3 regions of the Ignatzschineria larvae DSM 13226 genome follow, and region 3 is predicted to be linked to each of the others. Evidence: riboswitches for the same ligand, from Rfam matches in the RefSeq annotation. Region 3 holds a riboswitch; each other region holds the start of a gene.
The links. Region 3 has a riboswitch for thiamine pyrophosphate ahead of thiC (phosphomethylpyrimidine synthase ThiC). Riboswitches for the same ligand answer to the same signal wherever they lie in the genome.
Positions count from the first base shown of each region.

Region 1: it holds a riboswitch for thiamine pyrophosphate, as region 3 does, so the genes downstream of both, thiB (thiamine ABC transporter substrate binding subunit) here and thiC (phosphomethylpyrimidine synthase ThiC) in region 3, are expected to answer to the same signal.
Region 2: it holds a riboswitch for thiamine pyrophosphate, as region 3 does, so the genes downstream of both, WMO13_RS08495 (thiamine phosphate synthase) here and thiC (phosphomethylpyrimidine synthase ThiC) in region 3, are expected to answer to the same signal.

Region 1 covers NZ_CP150637.1:103,323-110,694, forward strand. The annotation lists gene thiQ (thiamine ABC transporter ATP-binding protein ThiQ) at 441-1,178, opposite strand; gene thiP (thiamine/thiamine pyrophosphate ABC transporter permease ThiP) at 1,162-2,865, opposite strand; gene thiB (thiamine ABC transporter substrate binding subunit) at 2,841-3,809, opposite strand; TPP riboswitch at 3,945-4,066, opposite strand; gene WMO13_RS00455 (hypothetical protein) at 4,793-5,041, opposite strand; gene WMO13_RS10640 (DUF2335 domain-containing protein) at 5,054-5,197, opposite strand; gene WMO13_RS00460 (hypothetical protein) at 5,306-5,545, opposite strand; one part of gene WMO13_RS00465 (IS3 family transposase) at 5,642-6,453, opposite strand; one part of gene WMO13_RS00465 (IS3 family transposase) at 6,453-6,714, opposite strand.
Region 2 covers NZ_CP150637.1:2,048,868-2,056,239, reverse strand. The annotation lists gene WMO13_RS08505 (zinc ribbon domain-containing protein) at 1-430, shown strand, start outside; gene WMO13_RS08500 (calcium/sodium:proton antiporter) at 826-1,950, shown strand; TPP riboswitch at 2,210-2,318, shown strand; gene WMO13_RS08495 (thiamine phosphate synthase) at 2,373-3,044, shown strand; gene thiS (sulfur carrier protein ThiS) at 3,087-3,332, shown strand; gene WMO13_RS08485 (thiazole synthase) at 3,334-4,104, shown strand; gene WMO13_RS08480 (ThiF family adenylyltransferase) at 4,131-5,216, shown strand; gene WMO13_RS08475 (cytochrome c) at 5,581-7,035, opposite strand; gene WMO13_RS08470 (GMC family oxidoreductase) at 7,039-7,372, opposite strand, start outside.
Region 3 covers NZ_CP150637.1:1,889,194-1,896,565, reverse strand. The annotation lists gene brnQ (branched-chain amino acid transport system II carrier protein) at 1-5, opposite strand, end outside; gene WMO13_RS07830 (DMT family transporter) at 210-1,082, opposite strand; gene WMO13_RS07825 (pyrimidine dimer DNA glycosylase/endonuclease V) at 1,243-1,650, opposite strand; TPP riboswitch at 1,964-2,068, shown strand; gene thiC (phosphomethylpyrimidine synthase ThiC) at 2,295-4,127, shown strand; gene WMO13_RS07815 (DUF4878 domain-containing protein) at 4,166-4,588, opposite strand; gene WMO13_RS07810 (Tex family protein) at 4,807-7,095, opposite strand.

The DNA of each region.
Region 1 (7,372 bases), 780 kb from region 3:
GTGTCGATTTTTTGCATTTTTTTAAACATATTGTGTTTGCTTATACCGTTGAACAATTGTGAAATTTTTCACCCGCGGGCGCTCGGATCTTCTGGTTTCACGATCATTCCCTCCCGCCGGGAATCGGCTTTTAATAAGAATGAAAAAATTTCAGAAAGTTTTCCCACATTCTAAAAGTGAATGCTATCTTTATGGTTATAGTTAATTCATAAGAGGATTTATCCCATCGCCGGGGGGAATGATCTCGCTCTTTTACTGATCGTGCGCCGGGAAATCTCTTAAATCTCGGGATCTGTTCTATTGCCGAGAGATTAAAAAATCGCTCACTCGCGGGCGCGGGATTTGTCTGGAATTGCAAACATTCCCTCCCGCCGGGAATTAGCTTCTATAGAACGACTAAGAGAATTAATCGCATCGCCGGGGGGAAATATCCCGCTTTTTTACCAATCGTGCGCCGGCAAGTTGTGGCATTTCTCAATACCTAGGAGTTTTGCTGCGGAATCTTCCCCTTTGAGGAGCTGTTCGGTATTGCCATCGTACGCAATGGTACCATCGTGGATAACAAGTGTTCTGGGCGCGATTTGGTGGGCATCTTCGATATTGTGCGATACCATCACTAAAGTTATATTATGCGCGTGGCAGATCTCATCTAAGAGCTGTAACATTTCGTGCCGAAGCGCAGGATCAAGGGCGGAGAAAGGCTCATCAAGAAGTAGAATCGGTTGCCGGCGGATAAAGCAGCGGGCAAGGGCGGCGCGTTGTCGTTGGCCACCGGAGAGGGTATTAGGATAGCGGTTGAGAAGGTCTTGTAATCCCACTTGCTCGGCAATTTGCCTGACTTTTGCAATCTCATCGGGCTTGAGATGTAGTGTCGGGCGTAATCCTAAACCGATATTTTGCAGAACGGTCAAATGGGCAAAGAGATTATTCTCCTGAAATAGCATAGATACCGGACGCTTTGCCGGCGGAAGCTTAGTCACATCTTTGCCGGCAAGGATTATCTCCCCTTGTTGCGGAACGTGAAAACCACTGATTAAACTCAATAGCGTACTTTTCCCCGCGCCACTTGGCCCCATAATTGCCACTCGCTCCCCTTGTTCAATGGCACATTGAAACAGCATCGATTGCGTCTTGTCATTAACGCTAGGATGAAAGAGAACATTATTGAGCCGAATCATAATCTTTTCCTGAGAGTTGTTCGAGTAAGCTAAAAAGGATAAAGCAGAGGAATAGTAGTAACATTGCCGTTACCGCTCCATCATTGGTACGATATGCCCCTAATTGCTGATAGAGATAGTAGGGTAATGTGCGAAAATCCTCATTGCCAAAGAGCGCCACTACGCCAAAATCGCCAATGGAGATCACCGAAGCAAAAGCAAGGGCTTGAGCAATGGGCTTTTTGAGGGCTTTCAGTTCAACGATCCATAACCGGCGAACGCCTTGAATATTGAGAGATTGGCAGAGGGGATTGTAGCGCTCCGCAAGATCTCTCATCGGATTATCGAGGGTTTTCAGCGCATAAGGAATCGCTAGGAGTGCATTCGCCACAATCACTACAGGATAAGGGGATTGGGGAATGCCGATCGTCTCATTAAAGAGAATAAAGAAACCTGTTGCTAATACAATACCCGGCATCGCTAAAATTAACAGGCCACTGAGCTCTAAAGTCTGTCCCCACCGTTCATTCCCCCGAAGTCGAAGCTCCCGACTACTCCAGAGAATCATCATCGTGAGTGTCACCGAGAGAAGCCCGGCACACAGCGCAATAATCAGCGAGGTGGAAGCCGCTTGCCACAGTGCTGATTGTTGCAGTACGGCAAGAATGCGCCCATTCAATCCATCAATAATAATGGCAATGAGCGGTGGCAGGAGTAGTAAAAGCGCTAAGAGAATAATCAGCGTATCTCGAATCTGCCGAAAATGATTATCTGCCGGATCGAACCAACGCCGTGCTTGTGTGGTGCCAATGGCAAAGGCGCTATTGATGCGTTGGCTAAGTAGGACTAAACCGATACAGAAAAAGAGTTGAATAAGGGCTAAAATCGCCGCTCTACCGGGATCAAAATCATAATTGAGCGCTTGATAAATCGCTAACTCAATTGTGGTTGCTTTCGGTCCACCTCCAAGGGCTAACACTGTGGCAAAGCTCGCAAAGCAGAGCATAAAGATCAGTGCCGCAGTAGGTAATAATTGCCGGCGCAGATAGGGCCACTCTACAATGCGAAATTGTTGCCATTCATTAAAGCCTAATTGCGCTGCAATCTGCCGCTGTTCTACAGAAATACTCTCAAGCGCTTGTAGTAACATTCGAGCGGCAAGGGGGAGATTGAAAAAGACATGAGCGAGCAGAATCCCTTGTAAACCATAAGGTGAGAAGCGATATTCAAGCCCTATCATCTCCAATAGCATCGCAAGCCAACCACTTTTACCATAGATCGAGAGAATGCCAAATACGGCCACTAAGACCGGTAAGACTAACGTCATTGCACAGAGACGAAGAAGCAGGGTTCTCCCGGGGAAACGCCGGCGATAGAGTGCTCTAGCGAGTAAAATAGCGGGGATCACAGAGAGTAGGGCAGAGAGAAAGGCTTGATAAAAGGTAAAGCCAATCACGTGCCAGAGATAGTGATCATGCCAAATAGCGCTCAAGGAAATAGATGGCGCAAAGCACCAGAGCGCACCAAAGGCGAGGAGCGCAACGGTAATGAGTAATAGCGCCGCTACAATGCCCGGCCACAGAGAGAGAGAACTCTTTGGCCGATGAGCCTGATCTTGCAAAGCCGATTGACGGTGATGATGGGGTAGGGAATACATCAATGAGAGATCCTCATTCAAGTCAATTATTGACTCACCGCCGATTGCCATAAACGAATCCAATGTTGTCGCTCTTTCTCCACTTCTTCAGCACTAAAGAGCAACGCTTTGCTTGGAATCGGCAGCGCTTTGTAGACTTCCGGTAATGGAATATCAATCACAGGATACATCCAATTGGTAGTCGGGAGCGTCTCTTGAAATGCCGGCGTTAACATAAATTGCAGGAATTGATCGGCTAATGCTTCATTTTGGCTTGTAGCCAACTTCGCTGCGACTTCTACCTGTAGATAGTGCCCTTCATCGAAGATTGCTGCCGCATAGCTGTCATCTTTATCATAGAGCATCTGATAGCCCGGCGATGTGGTATAACTCAAGACAAAATCACTTTCATCCTTGAGAAAGAGGCCATAAGATTCGCTCCAACCTTTGGTGACGGTCAGCGTCTTTTTCGCCATCTTTTGCCAAGCGGCTGTACTCTCATCTCCATAGAGTTTCTCCATCCAAAACAGTAATCCCAATCCTGGCGTACTAGTCCGAGGATCTTGATAGATAATACTCCAAGATTTACTACTATCGAGGAGTGCATTCATACTTGTGGGCGGATTTTGGATCTTCTCTTTATTATAGATAAAGGCAAAATAGCCATAATCGTAAGGAATAAATGTCTGATGATCCCATTCAATCGGCAGTTTGAGTTTTGAGGTATCCACATTGGCCGGAGCAAATAGCCCCGTCTCTTCCGCCGCTGCAATCAGATTATTATCAAGACCAAGGATAATATCCGCTTTACTCTTTTTACCTTCCATCCGTAGGCGATTGAGTAGGGCAACGCCATCACCGAGAGAGACTAATTTCAGCTCACAATCGCACTCTTTTTCAAAGCGCTCCTTAATCAGTGGCCCCGGCCCCCATTCTGCGGCAAAGGAATCATAAGTGTAGACGGTGAGTATCGGTTTCTCTGCCAAGGCGAACGTGGTCACGCAGGTTAAAATCATAGAAGTGGCAAGGAGAATTCGCCCAATCGGTTGAGCAATCGATCGAGATAAGCGTTGAAATATGGAAGAATCAGTTTTATGCGTCATAATAGCTCCTGTGTAATGCGTCACAGGATCTGAGGGAGATCGCCCTCGTGGCCATCTGCTCTCAAATCCCTACGCCGGTATTGTCCGGATCAGGTTCGACGGGTGAAATCTCAGCCCTTTAAAGATCAGATCATCCTAATCATCCCTAAATGGCACCCCGTTGAGATAGCCCTCATTGTAGAGATTTTCAAGAGCTCTGTAAACTTGTGTCATAAAAGGGGATGTTTGATGGTTGTCACTAAGTAAATCTATCCCATCGCCGGAGCGAAGTATCCCGCTCTTTTACCAATCGTGCGCCGGCAGATTGGACATCTTTAATGCCGGGAGTTAAGCGGAAATTCTATCTATGCCGGCAATAGTGGTATTTCTCAATGCAGAGAAAATAGTTTGAGAAGTTGAGAAACTGCTCACCCGCGGGCGCGGGATTTGTCTGGAATTGCAAGCATTCCCTCCCGCCGGGAATCGGCTTTTAATAAGAATGAAAAAATTTCAGAAAGTTTTCCCACATCTGAAAAGTTAGAACTATCTTTATTGATATAAGACAATCCCTCCCATCGCCGGAGCGAAGTATACCGTTCTTCCATCAATCGCGTGCCGGCAGGTTGGGCATCTTCAATGCAGGATAATAAATAGATCGTTCATCTGTGTCGAGCATTGCCGAGAGTTAAGCGGACATTCTATCTATGCTGAAATATAATGATATCTCTCAATGTTGAGAAAATAGTTTGAGAAGTTGAGAAACTACTCACCCGCGGGCGCGGGATTTGTCTGGAATTGCAAGCATTCCCTCCTGCCGGGAATTAGATTTGATTTGAGATTACTAAGAAAACTCCTCCCATCGCCGGGGGATAGTATATTTTTATAATTTTGATATGGACTCATACTATCAGTCCAGATTATTTATCTGGATCTGCTTTTTTATTATTTTCATGATTGAATAATAAACTTTTTAATCCCATGACAATTGGAAGACTTAAAAAGGCAATGCTAACAGTGGGGTGAGCATCACTCCAAATACTGATTAGAGAAGCCGCTATTAAGCCCCAAACTAACCATGTGCCTCTTTTATTGGATTTTTCGGCTAAATTGAGCGATCTAGACACTCGGTCGATTTCAGAATCTGTTAGTGCTTTTTCAATTTGCATAGTATGTTCTCTTTATATTATTGACATTTCAATAATCTTTGTTGCCACACCAGGCACAATTTTTTCATACTCTTCTAATAAAGCGGGGGGAGGTAATGGGCCTGAAAAGAGCTGGCTTTTAATTTGCAGCGTTTCTTTTATTTTTTCTTCTTTAATTTTTCAGGAAGATCACTATTTGCAATTTGGGTAATCCTTTCTACTTCATCAGAAATTAAATCTTTCTCTGGTTCAGTTGAACAGGACGTTTCTATATCATTTTGTTTATCATCTTTTGATAGATCTTTTGTTATCACGGTCATCCCCATAACGCGCTAATACCTCAGCTGTGGCCTGAGAGATATCTTCGGCTACAATTTGCATATCTTCTTCAGCGCTTCTTAATTTAACTTTAGCTGGCTGAATAGATGATAAGTAATCCGTACAGTGACTTGAAATAGTAGGTATATCTGGAAAACTTATCATGTTATTAGACCAGTTCAAAATTCTATGACTCAGCTTTCTCATGAGTAAACTCCTTTTTAGTTATCACAGTAACTATGATGATTGTGTAATCCTCCCCTTTTTAGGGCTATTTAAAAGTAGAAGGTTTCTCTTGGTTTATTAAAGTTGACACGGTGGCACAGATCCAATGGCTGAATGGGGTCTTTCATTATTATAACTCCATAGCCATTTAGTGGAGTAAATTTGTGCTTCATTGATTGTTCCAAACAGATAATTCGATAGTAACTCCTCTCTTACGGTGCGGTTAAATCGCTCAATATAAGCATTTTGTGTGGGTTTCCCCGGTTGAGTATAGATCAGAGTGATCTTCTTTGAATTAGCCCAATCAATTAATTTCTGGCTAATATATTCAGGGCCATTATCACATCGAATCGCTGCAGGCTTTCCTCTCCATTCAATAATTCTCTCTAAGGAGCGAATCACTTTTTCTGTCGGTAAACTAAAATCAATATCCACGCAAAGACCTTCTCGATTATAATCATCAATCACATTAAAAGTTCGGAAATAACGTCCATTTTGCAAGCTGTCAGACATAAAATCCATCGACCATATTTGATTAATATCTGTCGCTAATCCCAATGCTTCGGGGCAATTTCTGATGATTCGTTTTTTAGGTTTAATTCTGAGATTAAGCTCTAATTCCCGATAAACTCTTAAAACTCGTTTATGATTCCATCGGAACTTTTGAATATTTCTCAAATAATCAAAACATAAACCAAAACCCCAACGCTTATGAGCTTTAGTTAACTTCAGTAACCAAGTTTCAATGAGTCTGTTTTCGGAAGAGGCTTTGGCCTGATAGTGAAAAGCCGTTTTGCTAATCCCAAATATCTCACAAACCAAACGAATGGAGATATCTTGAGTCTTTAAAACAGCTTTAGCCATCTCTTTTCGTTGAGATGGCTTTACCACTTTCCCTCTAAAGCTTCTTGGCGGATACGGGACTTTAAACATTCTTCAGCATACATTTTTTTGAGCCTTGCATTCTCAGCTTCTAGCTCTTTTAAGCGAGTAATCATCGAGGCATCCATACCACCATATTTTGAACGCCACTTATAAAATGTCGCCGAACTAATCCCATGCTCTCGACATAAATCGGTCACTTTCACGCCTGATTCATTCTGCTTTAAGATTGACATGATTTGTGTGTCTGTGAATTTTGATTTTTTCATAGTTAATTTCTCCTAAGTAAATAATACGAGAAAATTCTACTTATAGTCGGTATTATTTTTAGGGAGGATTACAATTGCATATGTTTTAAGTATATACTTTATTGTTATATTCCCCAACTATCTACATAGTAGGTTTAATTCTATAACAGTAAGCTAGATAACTTTTTAAACTTCATGAGTAATTACCTTAAGCTTAGGTGTTCTTTTTTGATTGTGGGAAATAACACTTAAAAGATTAAAAAGATCTTTTATCCTCGGGATCTCTCTGGAGTTGCACACATTCCCTCCCGCCGGGAATCGACTTTTAATAAGAATGAAAAAATTTCAGAAAGTTTTCCCACATCTGAAAAGTTAGAACTATCTTTATTGATATAAGACAATCCCTCCCATCGCCGGAGCGAAGTATCCCGCTCTTTTACCAATCGTGCGCCGGCAGATTGGGTATCTTCAATGCAGGATAATAAATAGATCGTTCATCTGTGTCGAGCATTGCCGAGAGTTAAGCGGAAATTCTATCTATGCCGGCAATAGTGGTATTTCTCAATGCCGAGAAAATAGTTTGAGAAGTTGAGAGGCTACCCACCCGCGGGCGCGGGATCTCTCTGGAGTTGCAAGCATTCCCTCCCGCCGGGAATCGGCTTTTAATAAGAATGAAAAA
Region 2 (7,372 bases), 160 kb from region 3:
TTGGCCTTTTAGTTGGGGATTTATCTTCTTTGCGCTCTTTGCCTTTTTCTTTGAATTAGTGCCCTATCTTCCAAGCTATGGGGGTTATGTGCGCTTTAGTGTGGGCTTGATCCTGACATTCTTAGGCGGTTATTATGCGATTCGCACTCTCAATCGTTATCGCGAAAAGCAGCGACAAGAAGAATCGGCGACGGATGTGGAGCGCCGGAAGATGCTCAATTATAGCTTTGTATTACAACGGCTTGATAAATCACTCTGTCCCTCTTGTGAAAGAGGCATAAATTATCGTGATCCCTCAATTGACTATTGTCCACATTGTGGTATTACTCTCTATAAACGATGTCCTACTTGTCATGTCCGTAAAAACGCTTTTCTTAATTTCTGTCCTACTTGCGGTACAAAAGAAGAGGCGCAAGTGACAAATGAATAACGGATGTAATTTTGATTGCACCACTGATGATTTAAGTAAGAAAGGCTTATTTGAATAAGTGATAAGGCTATACTATTCAATAAGTTATTTTATTATTTAGGGGCTGTTGGGGGGTGCTTATTCTACTTTACCAATGATATTTGATCCCTTTGATTAATCGTGGGAACGGTTATTGTTCGTGTGTTGAATGTCAATATGTGTAGAATAGAGCGCTTTATTGTCAAAAAATGTATAAAAAATAGCAATTTAGCGATAAAAAAAGTAAAATAAAACGCCAAGTTGATAATTAATAATTATCGTCAGATATTGACGTTGGTCAACTAGGAGATCTTCATCTGTCAAGGGCGCGTTGCCTGCGATAGTTTATATACCACTTAACAGATAAGGAGATATTAATGGGATTAATTGATGGTCAAAAATATAAAGGAACTCGACATAAGGAGTATGCGGTTATATTAGCTATAGCCGTCATCTGTTTTGATCTTTTCTTTGGTTCAACCCAATCTACAGCATTTCTCTTTGTGATCAACATTATCTCCTTGATCGCAATTCTCTATAGTGCATTTAGTGTGGTGCGTCACGCAGACGTCTTTGCCCACCGTCTTGGAGAACCTTACGGCTCTCTGATTTTAAGCCTTTCTGTGGTTATTCTGGAAGTGAGCTTAATTACTGTTGTTATGTCATCAAGTCCAGGGCCCGGTCCTGATGGAATCGATCCTTATGCCACCTTGATGCGTGATACGCTCTACTCATTGATTATGCTGGTGATCAGTGGATTTGTGGGAATTTCACTACTGATTGGCGGTAAAAAGTTTAAAACACAACACGTTAATCTTGCCGGTGTTACCCAATATACTACGGCGATTATTCCACTTGTTTTAGTGGTGCTCATTCTTCCAAGCTTCTTAGAGGGCGGAAGTTATAGTAATGGTCAACTGATCTTTGTGGCACTGTTATCTGCTGTGCTTTATGCCGTATTCTTAGTAATTCAAACGAAAACACATCAAAGCCTCTTTATCTATGATGATGAAGACCAAGATGAGAATCATAAAGGGATGCCTTCACCGTACTCAAATACTTGGCACGGTATCTGGTTGATTGTTCATTTAGTGTCGGTTGTTGCGGTTACAAAAGTGGATTCAGCGCCACTTGAGTCTCTACTTGCAAACCTCAATGCGCCTAAAGCGTTAACGGGTTTGATCGTCGCGATTTTGATCTTCGCACCGGAGGGATTAGGTGCTATTCGGGCGGTATTGAATAACAACCTGCAACGAGCGATCAATATGTATTTCGGTTCGGTGCTTGCAACAATCTCATTGACCGTTCCGGCAGTTGCGATTATCTCGCTCTTTACGGGTAGCCAAATTATTCTAGGCTTGCCAGTTACAGATGTGATTCTCGTGAGTGGTTTGTTTGTACTGTGCCAAGCAACATTTGACAGCGGACGGACCAATCAGGTCGATGGGGTTGCGCACTTAGTGATCTTCTTCGCTTACCTGATGTTACTGCTCGGTAGTTAAGAGAAAATCTATCGATCGGTAGGATGAGTACCGATGATATAGCAGTACAGCTCAATAATTTAATGCAGCGATATTCTGAAAGGGGTGTCGCTTTTTTATTGACTCTCTCTTTAGAAAAGAGAGTTGCCCATTGTCAGAAGATCTTCTATACTCGATGATTCAACGCGATATTGATCGTATTACAAACAGAATTACAAATTGCGCATTGTACGCTGATAGGTAGAGGATACACCTTTTTATCAGTGCCATAGCGCAGACAATATTCCCCTAGAGGTGCTGTTATGAACAGCTGAGATCGAAGTGGTACTTCGGGACTCTTAGAACCTGATCTAGTTAATACTAGCGGAGGAAAGTGGCGAATAATGGATCGGCAGAATCCCTCTGCAGGTCGATTATGATCTTATCTCCGCAACGGAGAGAAGATGTTACAGTCCTTACAGCTACACGCAGTCACACGAGATATCCCCACGATTGCTGATCAAGCATTGGTGGCGCATATTGGTGCGCTTTTGCCGTATGTGGATGCGATTCAACTACGGGAAAAATCTCGCTCCCCTAAAGCGCTTGCGCTATTGATTGAACGGCTATTACAGGCAGATATTCCTGCGGATAAGCTCATTATCAATGATCGAGCAGATATTGCGCTGACCTTTGGCATTCAGAAAGTTCATCTAACTGAGCAGAGCTTACCTTTAAGCCGATTAGAAGCCACTTTTCCCACTTTGCAATGGGGGAGATCGTTTCATTCTGTCAATGCCGTGGAGAAGCAACTTTCCCATTATGACTATGGTTATTTAGGGCACATTTTTCCCACAGAAGCGAAAGAGTATGCACCATTAGGTGTTGATTATCTGCGGTTAGCCTATGAAGCCATCAATGCAGAATGTCGCCTCAATGGAGGGAATAATGCCTCTGCCGGCAAACTAATTGCTATTGGCGGCATCAATCTTGGCAATGTTGAAAGCCTATTCCCCTTTGTCGATGGCATCGCCTTGATGTCGACTCTATTTCCCTTGAGAGATTACCGCTTAGATACCGATCAAGCCATTCGACAAGCCACACAATTTCAGCAGATTTTGATGAAGAAAGAATAGAGAGAAAAGAGAGAGAAAAGAGAGAGAAAAGGAGCGGTAACGATGATACCTAAAAATGCAATTGCCGAGGATATGAATAAGATCACGATTCAAGTGAATGGTGAGTCGATGCAGGTTACAGCGGAAGTGAAATCGGTGGCGGATCTGATTGAGAAGCTCAATCTTTCACATCGGCGATTTTTTATTATTGAGAAAAACAGGACAGTCATTTCCCCGGAGAATTACAAGGTAGAAACAGTTTCTGCCGATGATTGTTTTGAAATAGTCCATTTTGTAGGAGGTGGTTAAGATGACTTTAAAAATAGGAAACTTTGAATTTAACTCTCGGCTCTTTTTAGGCACAGGGAAATATCGCAACTTTGAGGAGCAGAAAGGGGCTGTGGAAGCGAGTGAAACAGAAGTTTTGACCTTTGCTGTTCGGCGTATGAATATCTTCGATGAGAATCAGCCCGATCTATTAGAAGCGCTCGATTTAAGCCGTTATAAATTATTGCCCAATACCGCCGGCGCTTATACCGCAGAAGAAGCCGTACGTACCGCAAAGCTTGCTCACGCGTCAGGGCTATGCGATATGATCAAGGTGGAAGTGATTGGTTGTCAGAAAACCTTACTGCCCGATCCTATAGAAACCTTGAAAGCCACAGAAATTCTACTTAATGAGGGAATGACCGTTTTAGTCTATACCTCGGATGACGTGGTATTAGCGCGCAAATTGCAAGAGATGGGTTGTCACGCCATTATGCCGGGCGCATCTCCTATTGGTAGCGGACTTGGGATTATTAATCCGGTCAATTTACACCATATTATTGAGCAAGCAACGGTTCCTGTGATTGTCGATGCCGGCTTAGGCAGCCCGAAAGATGTGGCTTTTGCAATGGAATTGGGGGCTGATGGTGTTTTGATGAATAGTGCAGTAGCTTATAGCGAAGATCCTATTAAGATGAGCCGGGCAATGAAACTTGCAGTAGAAGCCGGGCGGTTAGGTTATGAAGCGAAACGAATGCCGGCAAAATTAACGGCCACAGCGAGTAGCCCTTTAACGGGCTTGCTTACAAGCTAGAAATTCATTTTTGAAGAGGTGCGTTGGTGGATAAAGTGGATCAGCATTCTGTTTTGACAGAAGTAGAAGAGGTGCGATATAGCCGGTTGATGCGATTTCATCGTATTGGTGAATCGGGTTTGATGCGCTTTCGGCAAGCGAAAGTGGTGATTATCGGTTGTGGTGCATTAGGAACGCAGCACGCGGAAACTTTAACGCGCGCCGGCTTTGGTCATTTAACCTTGATTGATCGAGATTTTGTAGAGTATTCCAATCTACAGCGCCAAACGCTCTTTACCGAAGCAGATGCTAAGCAAGCCCTGCCGAAAGTGATTGCCCTTAAACATCATCTTCAGAGTATTAATCCTGAAGTTGAGATTACAACGCATTTAATGGATGTGGCTAGTGATAATATTGAAAGATTAATCGCTGGCCACGATCTGCTGCTAGATGGAACGGATCATCTCTCACTAAGGCTTTTGATTAATGATGCCTGTTATAAGTTAGATATACCTTGGATTTTTGGTTCTGCTTTAGAGAGCTATGGCATGAGCTATAACTTTAATATTCCAGCGCACAATAGCCCTGAAGAGAATCGTCCTTGCCTTCGCTGTTTATCGGATTATCTACCATTAGATACGCAAGATAGTTGTAGTTCTGTCGGTGTCATTCAATCGATTTTACAGATAATTTCCGGGATTCAAACAACGGAAGCGATGAAGTTGTTGATCGACCCTTTAGCATTGAGGAACACTCTTTTAACGATTGAACTATGGCCTTTTCATCAACAAAATATCGCCATTGAGTCCCTTAAAAAGCCCAATTGCCCAACCTGTGGCGATCATCCCACTTATCCTGCACTCAATCGCCCTAAGCGTAAAGTACAAAAGCTCTGTGGCGAGGGAACGGTGATGATTAGGGAAGAGAATCCTCTTGATCTTGAGATGCTAAAAGTTGCCCTCGATAGCGATAAGGTCAGTTATCAATACAATGCTTACTTTCTCAATATTCATCTAGCCCAACATCGAATTATCCTCTTCGCAGATGGTCGAGGAATTGTCTATGGCGCACGTGATGAAGCAGAGGCGTTGAGGGTTTATGAGGAGATCATGATGCATTACACAAAGCCGTGATAAGGTGAGGGATCTACGCTAGGTGTAGGGGTCAGGATCGTTTCTTATTTGCGAGTTTAGTTCAGGATTCATTGTATAGGCAGATCGGTTCAAAGTAAGCTTATTGAAATGCCGGCGCATCGGCTGATCGAGGCAAGGAAGCTGTTCTATACGGCATCTTGCAAGTGTTGTTGAGTAAGGATTTTATCTTCTCGTTAAAATCCCATACTAACTGCTTAAAAACCTTTTTTCTTAAATCCAATTTACTATAGAATTTATTCCATCAGGATTAAAAAATCCCCTTAATAGAGAAGCTACTAAGAGGATTATTGATGTGATCTAGATTTTGATATAGTTTTTTAAACTAGTCGTCATTTAGCGCGTCTTATTTTTTTCTAAAAAATATTAGCTTTAAAATATACAAAATCACTAGTGCCGCTACAATAAAACCAGCAATGGCTAATAATGAAGCGTATCGAATTAAGAATGGTGACTCACCACCTTGAGCGATCACAACCACATCATTTTCAGAGAGGGTTGCTTTCCCATCCCCAAATTTTTCTGTCACGTAATTTGCAACAGAGGCAATTTGGGCATTATTGAGCCATGAATAGATTTCTGTATATTCCTCTGCAAATGCTGGCATGAGTGTTGTCACTTCATGGGTTTTTCCATCTTCGCGCATGACCCCTTGCATAATTTTCATGACAAGGTTGGTACGGTCTGAACGTCCAACGGTACTGTTATGTGTCAGTGCAGGCGTATGATGATCTAATGAACCTTCTCCATTAATGCCATGGCAGCTTGAACACGCTTGGTTATAGAGAATTGCACCGTCTAAGGTGGAGTGATCTCTATTAGCCTCTGATTGATTGTCCGTTGAAGGATAGTTCTCATAATCCGTCCAAATAACTTTCTCTCCCTTAAAGCTATATGCCGGAGCTTGTTGTGCTTTATTTGAGATCGCAGGTGTTTTTTGTAAATAGGCCACAACTGCCTCTAGGTCGCTATCAGTCATAAGAGAGAAACTCTTATCAATGGCTTCTGCCATAGGGCCGGCCGCCGATGATTTCCCCTCAGCTTTCCCTGTTTTGAGATAAGTAAAGAGTTCATCAAAACTCCAGCTACCAATTCCTGAGATTTTATCAGAGGTAATATTAGGCGCATGCCAACCACCTGCATCTCCACCTGATAGATATTGGCTGTAATCCTCTGCTAACATCTGATTGCGTGGAGTATGACAAGTAGAGCAATGCATTAAGCCATCAACAAGATATTTACCACGATTTTCTATTTCTGAAAGATTTGGATCCGGTGCAAAAGGTTTATTGTTGGCAAATAAGCTATTCCAAACAGTCATTGCTCCTGGAAGATTGAATGGAAACTTAAGTTTCGTGACTTGAGTCGGTGCTTCCTCAATAGGCTCTACTTGCTGCATAAAGTAAGTATAAAGTGCTTTAATATCTTCATCTGTCACGGTTGCAAATGCAGTGTAGGGCATTGCCGGATAGAGATGACTACCATCAGGGCGAACACCTTTACGAACAGCATTAGCAAATTCCTCTAATGACCAATTACCAATCCCAAATTCTTTGGATGGTGTGATATTGGTAGAGATAATTTCACCCATTGGCATTGCAAAAACAAGACCGCCAGCATAGGGCTTATCGGGAGATGTTGTATGGCAAGCGACGCAGTCACCGGCGATAGAGATCTGTTCCCCTTTTTTGATGAGCGCAGAATCAAGCCCATTATTGGCTTGAGCAAAAGAGAGACTCAGTGTTGATAAGCCAATGAGAGCGGTACCGGTTATCAGTTGTGTCAGTTTTGAAATTTTCATCGTTTATACCTCCCTTGCAATGATATCTGCGGTACGAATGCCGAGGGCAATTGCTGTTAATGTGGGATTAACAACCCCTCCTGCAGGAATTAACCCAACAGAGGCGATAAAGAGATTGTCATGATCAAATGTACGGCCTTCATGATTTGTGACAGAATCTTTCGGATTATCTCCCATAATGAGTGTTCCCATTAAGTGATCATGATTTTCCCAATCGGTATTAATCGTAAGAGATTCTCCACCCATTAAGCGCGTAATTAAGCGATATTGATCTTTTGCTGCTTCAGCACCACGCTGTACATAACTATCCACGTCATAATGGATCTTAATGCCTGGT
Region 3 (7,372 bases):
TTCATCTGAATCTCATAAGGTTAAAGGTGAATGAAAATAAAATGTTGTCATTTGAAAAGGTTGCCATTTGTGGCAATAAAATCCCTCAAAGAGGCGCTATCATATTGCAAAATCAGTGAATAATAAAATGAGTGTTTACTTTTTGAATAATTATTTATTCTATATTCGCTTTTTGATATCTATTTTCTCTATTAATTGTCGCTATGGGTTTAAAGCGATTGTTTTGATCGTCTCTGTTGAGTGATGACGAGTAATAATCCGCCCAATATCACTAAAGTGGCGCCGAGCCAGCCCCAGAAGCCGAGTGTTTCATTCCAGAAAAAATGGGAGATGAGCGCACCAAAAACGGCATTGAGATAGTAGAAAGGCGCTAAGATTGACGCATCTGTCAAGGAGTTTGCTTTCGTAACCCACACTTGACCAAGGGAGCCAAAGATTCCCATTAAGAGCACAATCCCCCAAATCGCCGGCGATGTAGGGAGGGTAAATTCAGTAAAGAGCGCTAAACCGAGCGCCGAGATAATGCCGGTGAGAGAGAAGTAGAAGACAATCTCTGCACCTTTTGCCACTTTACTGACCCGCTTAATCGCCACCATTGCCATTGCCACAAAGATTCCGGCAACAATAGGCAGTAGAGAGAGGAGAGAGAAATGGGGCTTATCTACATCGGCTAACATCCAAACGCCGGCTAGAGCGAGGAGGAAGCTCGGAATTAGCACCCAACTGAGCTTCTCTTTGAGCCAGATAAACGCCAAAATAGGAACGAAGAGCGGAGTGAGGGAGCGGAGCACTGTGGCATCTGAAAGCGGTAATACTTTTAGTGAGACAAAGATGAGGATCATCCCGATCTGCCCTGAGAGCGAGCGAATGGCGTGTAGCGGAAGCCTTGCAATTGAGTGGCGCATTTCGCCGGAGAGATAGAATGCCGGTAGAACCCACATTAGGGTGATGAGGTTTCGAAAGAAGATGATCGTTGCGGTTGAGATATCGTTACTTAACCATTTGATAGAGCTATCCATGAGCGCAAAAGCCACTTGAGAGAGCACTACAAAGAAGATACCAAGAAGAAGCGTATTTCGCATAGAGATTCTATCCCTGAGAATGATGGAGCGGTCACTGTTTTTATCTTATGAGCAAATAGTGTACGCCTTTCTATAGGACGCTTCTAGCCTTGGAGATGATTTTATGATACTCATCTGCCGAATTATTCTAGTGATAGCCAGCCGTTCTCCCTAGAGAGCGCTATTTTTCTGTTTCTGAGTGATCTGTTTGATGCGGTGTGTAACGGGGTTTTTCCGGCATTCTTTCAATAATACGCGCCATATTGATCGCACGATCTTGCGCTGTGACTTCATAATCATTCCAGAGATGAAGATATTCTGCTACATCTTCCGGCCATTTATAGAGCACATTAAATCCTCTTTTTAGGCATTCTTGATGCAGTGCGTCATAACGATCTTTTAAAAAACGCAATTTATCCCGGAAAAAGGTCACGTGCCCGGTTCCTAAATGGTAACCCGGCGCGTTTGAGAGCGGGACTTTGCCTTGCCGTTTCGCGATATCATTGGGGATACGAGTCAATTCCCGATGTTCGGCTAGGAGATGTTGATCACACAGTTCTTCAGGAGGAATGATATTAATTCGAGTCATAGCGAGTGATTGATCAATAGTTCAAAAGAGAGAAGAGCATTGTAACAAGCTTGAATAAGGATCGCGAATAAGGGGTGTAAATAGAAGAACCACAAAGGAAAGAGAAGATAATAATCCCAATAATATAAATGTGTTACTAATTTTAGTGGCAATGAGATTACGCGGAAGCGGGAAGAACTTTTGCTTTCTCAAGGAAAACAGGCTACATTCAAATGCAAGTGAAGAGCGGTTAAAAATTTATTAACAATGATTCTATTAACAATGATCCATTAACAGTTCATTGAAAACGACTTTAATCGGATCTTCTTCTCTTTATTCACACTAGGGGAGCTCAAATCGAGCTGAGATTAGCATTGTGCTTAAACCCTTTGGACCTGATCTGGCTAATACCAGCGTAGGAAAGTAAGGCGATATAATGAGTATCTATTCTATTTTGATTCTGTTGAATCATTATCTCAAAGCGATGATCGATCAATAAAGATTGATGAATAAAGATCGATTAATAAGATCGATCCGTCACGCTATCAGATTGTAATGCGCTCTAATCATAGAGACGTTTTATGTGAAACATCCCATTATTATCCCTGCAATAGACGCTTGCTAGCCCAAATCTTGTCTTCTTTTATTATCATAGGAGCAATTTAATGGCAGATACATTTCAACCCGAACAATCGTTAGCGCAACCAATATCGCAACCATTTCAACAAAAATTTCAACAGCAATTCCCCAATAGCCGAAAGGTCTATATTGAAGGTTCTAGGCCGGATATTCGAGTACCCTTTCGCGAGATTACCCTCTCAGATACTTTAGGATCCAAAGGAGAAGTGATTGAGAAAAATCCCCCATTTTTAGTCTATGACACGAGTGGCCCTTATTCGGATCAAGATTACCAAGTGGATCTGACGAAAGGGCTTCCGGCACTTAAAAGAGCTTGGGTCATAGAGCGTGGCGATGTGGAGACGTATGAGGGACGCATCAAAAGTGCGCGAGATGATGGCTATAAACGGGAAGATGATCCTCGTATTCAAGAGGGCGCTTTCCCGGGATTAAAGCGGGAGCCTCTTCGGGCAAAGCCGGGAATGAATGTGACGCAGATGCATTATGCCCGTAAAGGGCTGATTACGCCGGAGATGGAATTTATCGCGATTCGTGAAGGAATGACACCGGCGTTTGTACGGGATGAAGTAGCGGCCGGCCGAGCGATTATCCCCTCGAATATTAATCATCCTGAAGCCGAGCCGATGATTATTGGTAAAAATTTCCAGGTGAAGATTAATGCCAATATCGGGAACTCGGCGATCACTTCTAATATCGAAGAGGAAGTGGAGAAGATGACGTGGGCCACTCGTTGGGGCGCGGATAATGTGATGGATCTCTCAACTGGGAAAGATATCCATAAAACACGCGAATGGATTATCCGCAATTCGCCGGTTCCGATCGGCACCGTTCCCATTTACCAAGCTCTTGAAAAGGTCAATGGCATTGCCGAAGATCTGACGTGGGAAGTGTTTCGCGATACCTTAATTGAGCAAGCAGAGCAGGGCGTGGATTACTTCACAATTCATGCCGGTGTTTTACTGCGCTACATTCCGCTAACGGCGAATCGAGTAACGGGGATTGTCTCTCGAGGCGGTTCTATTATGGCACAGTGGTGCCTTGCGCATCACAAAGAGAATTTCATCTATACCCATTTTCGAGAAATTTGCGAGATTATGCAGCAGTATGATATCGCTTTCTCGTTGGGGGATGGCTTACGACCAGGGTCGATTGCCGATGCCAATGATGAAGCACAATTTGCTGAGCTTAAGACCTTAGGGGAGTTGACAGAAATTGCGTGGGAGTATGATGTCCAGACGATGATCGAAGGCCCCGGGCACGTACCGATGAATAAGATCAAAGAGAATATGGAGATGCAGGAGCGATATTGCCACGATGCGCCTTTCTATACACTTGGGCCACTGACGACTGATATCGCACCGGGATATGATCATATCACGTCAGCGATTGGAGCCGCACAGATCGCTTGGTATGGTACGGCGATGCTCTGTTATGTGACGCCGAAGGAGCATTTAGGCTTACCTAATCGGGAAGATGTCCGTACCGGCGTGGTTACTTATAAATTAGCGGCGCACGCAGCGGACCTTGCAAAAGGGCATCCAAATGCGCAAAAACGGGATGATGCACTCTCCAAAGCGCGCTTTGAATTTCGGTGGTTAGATCAATTTAACCTCGGCTTAGATCCAGAGTTAGCACGAGATTATCACGATGAAACCCTGCCACAAGAGGGCGCAAAAGTAGCTCATTTCTGCTCGATGTGTGGTCCTAAATTCTGTTCAATGCGGATTTCACAAGATATTCGTACGGTAGCACAAGCACAATCAGGGGGAGCACAATCAGGGGAAGCTCAGAAGATCATTGCCGGAATGCAGGAGAAATCAGCAGAATTCCGTGCGAATGAGAGTCAGATTTATCGCTAATGAGGTTATAAGTGGGGTATCAGTCGGCAAATTGCGCATTAATTTGCGCTTTTTGCCGGCATTAATTGTAATTGCCAATAGCCGGTGTGATCTTTGACAAGTGCAAGCCGATCACTTTGTGTCGTCTTGTTACGAAAGAAGAGTGTGTAATCGACGGTTGCTGCTGTTTTATCTTGATTGAAGGTGGCATTTTGAAATTCGATTTTTTCGATACCCCCTTTCGCATTAATGTTGAGGGCTAAATCTTCAAAAATAATGGTCAAAATTTCGTAGAGTACCGCTTCGGAGCGGGGCTCTTGATTCAGATCATTCAGATTAAAGAGCGCGATTAGCTCCGGATAATTAGGATTAGCCAAAGATTCATAAAATCGTTGCACACTCTCTTCTGGCGAATGGGGTTGAGTACATCCTGCAATACAGAGGAGTAATCCCAAAGTGAGTGTACGAAATTTATGACGCATAGCATACCTTTACGTTTAATGGCTGATTGAATAGCAGATTGAATTCTATTTCTTCTATTTATTCTATTTTAGAGGCTATTTATTAATAGCGCAAAAGAGCATTCTAATACAAACCCTACTGCAAGCAATATCTTAGTAATATCTTAGTTGCAGTGATGGTTTGTATTAGCGTGATTGCTTATGCGCGACTCTTTTGATGGGCAAAATGGGCGACGGATCTACTTTTTGAATCCTTTGAGTGCATCGGCAAAAGGATTATTACTTGGCGCACTCTTTTGTGTTTGATTCATTGAGCGCTTCTGCTTTTGTGATGCCGGCGCAAAGCCTTTATTGCCGTCTGTTACATTTTCTCCAATAGGATCGTTCATCCGCATTGTTAGGGCAATTCGTCGGCGTGGAACATCCACTTCTAATACTTTCACTTTCACGATATCGCCGACTTTAACGACTTCATAAGGATCTTTCACAAAGCGATCGGCTAGGGCACTAATATGCACTAAACCGTCTTGATGAACGCCGATATCTACGAAAGCACCGAAGTTTGCCACATTTGTGACAACACCCTCTAACTGCATTCCTGGTTTTAGGTCTTCAATCTCAGCAACATCTTCTCTAAAGGAGGCAGTAATAAATTCAGGACGAGGATCACGACCCGGTTTCTCGAGCTCATCTAAGATATCCTTCACTGTCGGGATACCGAACTGCTCACAGGTATAATCTTGGGGTTTAAGCGTTTTGATAAAGGCGCTATTGCCCATAATCTCAGAGAGAGGCTTCCCTGTTTTTTGTAAAATCCGTTCTACTACAGGATAAGCTTCAGGATGCACCGCCGAGATATCAAGGGGGTTATCGCCGCGAATACGTAGGAATCCTGCCGCTTGTTCAAAGGTTTTAGGCCCTAAACGTGGCACTTTTTTGAGCGCATTACGGTTCGCAAAAGCCCCATTTTCATCCCGATAATCTACGATATTTTGCGCAGTCGTAGCATTAAGGCCAGAGACTTGAGCTAGGAGTGCACTTGAGGCGGTGTTTGCATCAACCCCGACAGCATTCACACAATCCTCAACCACAGCTTCGAGCATTTTACCGAGTTGTACTTGATTGACATCGTGCTGATATTGACCTACGCCAATGGCTTTAGGTTCAATTTTAACGAGTTCAGCAAGGGGATCTTGCAGACGGCGCGCAATCGATACCGCACCACGAAGGGAAACATCTAATTCAGGAAACTCTTTCGCCGCTAAAGCTGAAGCGGAGTAGACTGAAGCCCCCGCTTCACTAGTGACAACACGATTGAGCTTAGGATATTGTTTGCAAAGATCTGCCACTAACTTATCCGTTTCTCGAGAAGCAGTACCATTGCCGATAGAGACCAATTCAGGTTGATATTTATCCACTAATTGCGCCAAGGTATGGAGCGATTTATCCCACTCATTTCGAGGTTGATGAGGATAGATCGTCGCAGTATCGAGCAATTTACCGGTACGATCAACAACCGCAATTTTACAACCGGTACGAATGCCGGGATCGATACCGAGAATCGTTTTTTCGCCGGCCGGTGAGGCGAGGAGGAGATCTTTAAGATTGCGTGCAAAGACCTTAATCGCTTCTGTTTCCGCCGCTTCTTTGAGTTGATTGATGAGCTCTAATGAGAGGGAGAGATTGAGTTTCGCACGCCAGCTAAGACGAATGGTATCTTTGAGCCAATCGTGAGGGTTATTCAATCCCAAAGTACTACGAATCATCTCAAGGGGTGCATCGAGAAGCTCTTCAGGGAGCTTAAGCTCAAGCGTAAGCATATCTTCATTACGGCCACGAAGGAGCGCGAGCGCTCTGTGAGATGGGATTTTGTTAATTTTCTCTTGGAATTGGAAGTAATCTTTATAATTACTGCCGGCTTCCTCTTTCCCCTCTTGAACAGTTGAATGGATCTCTGCAAAGTCCCAGAGATATTGTCGAAGTTTTCCGAGTAACTGGGCATTTTCTGAGATCCGTTCAATGAGAATAAAGCGTGCGCCGTCAAGTACCTCTTTGACTTCATTAAATTGCATCTCAGGATTGAGATATTGTGTGGCTAACGTTTCGATACTCTCTGATGGCTGATCTACAAAGAGAAGATCGGCTAATGGTTCTATTCCGGCTTCAATGGCGATTTGTGCCCGCGTCCGGCGTTTAGGGCGGTAAGGAAGATAGAGATCCTCTAATTCTGTTTTAGTCGTCACACCATTAATTTGGGCGCGTAATGTGTCAGTGAGCTTCTCTTGCTCGGCGATCGATTTGAGGATGGTGATGCGGCGCTCATTGAGTTCCCGAAGATAGCTCAATCGCTCTTCTAGCAGCCTAAGCTGTGTATCATCGAGGCCGCCGGTAACCTCTTTTCGGTAACGGGCTATAAAGGGGACTGTCGCCCCCTCATCTAGGAGTTTAATGGCGGATTCGACTTGGGAAGCCGAAGCATTAATATCTTGAGCGATAATGTTAGGGAGCGCTTTTTGATGCGCTTGCATATCTGCTTCAATAGCGATATCGATAGACATAGAAGAGAGTCCTTATTCGTTATTGGAATATTTATTGAAATAGAGTGTTAGAGCTAATATTAGATCTACAATAAAGGGCTAATTATACCCATTTTTTATCCTGATCGGGGAGTTCTCTATTTTTTCTTAGAAAAAAGCGGTAATAGAATCAGTTTTTGAATATATCAGAGGTTTAATCGCGCATCCGAATCTTGTTAATCAGTTGAATGATTGATCTTTTTGTGGACATTTATAAGTGTGATAAAAT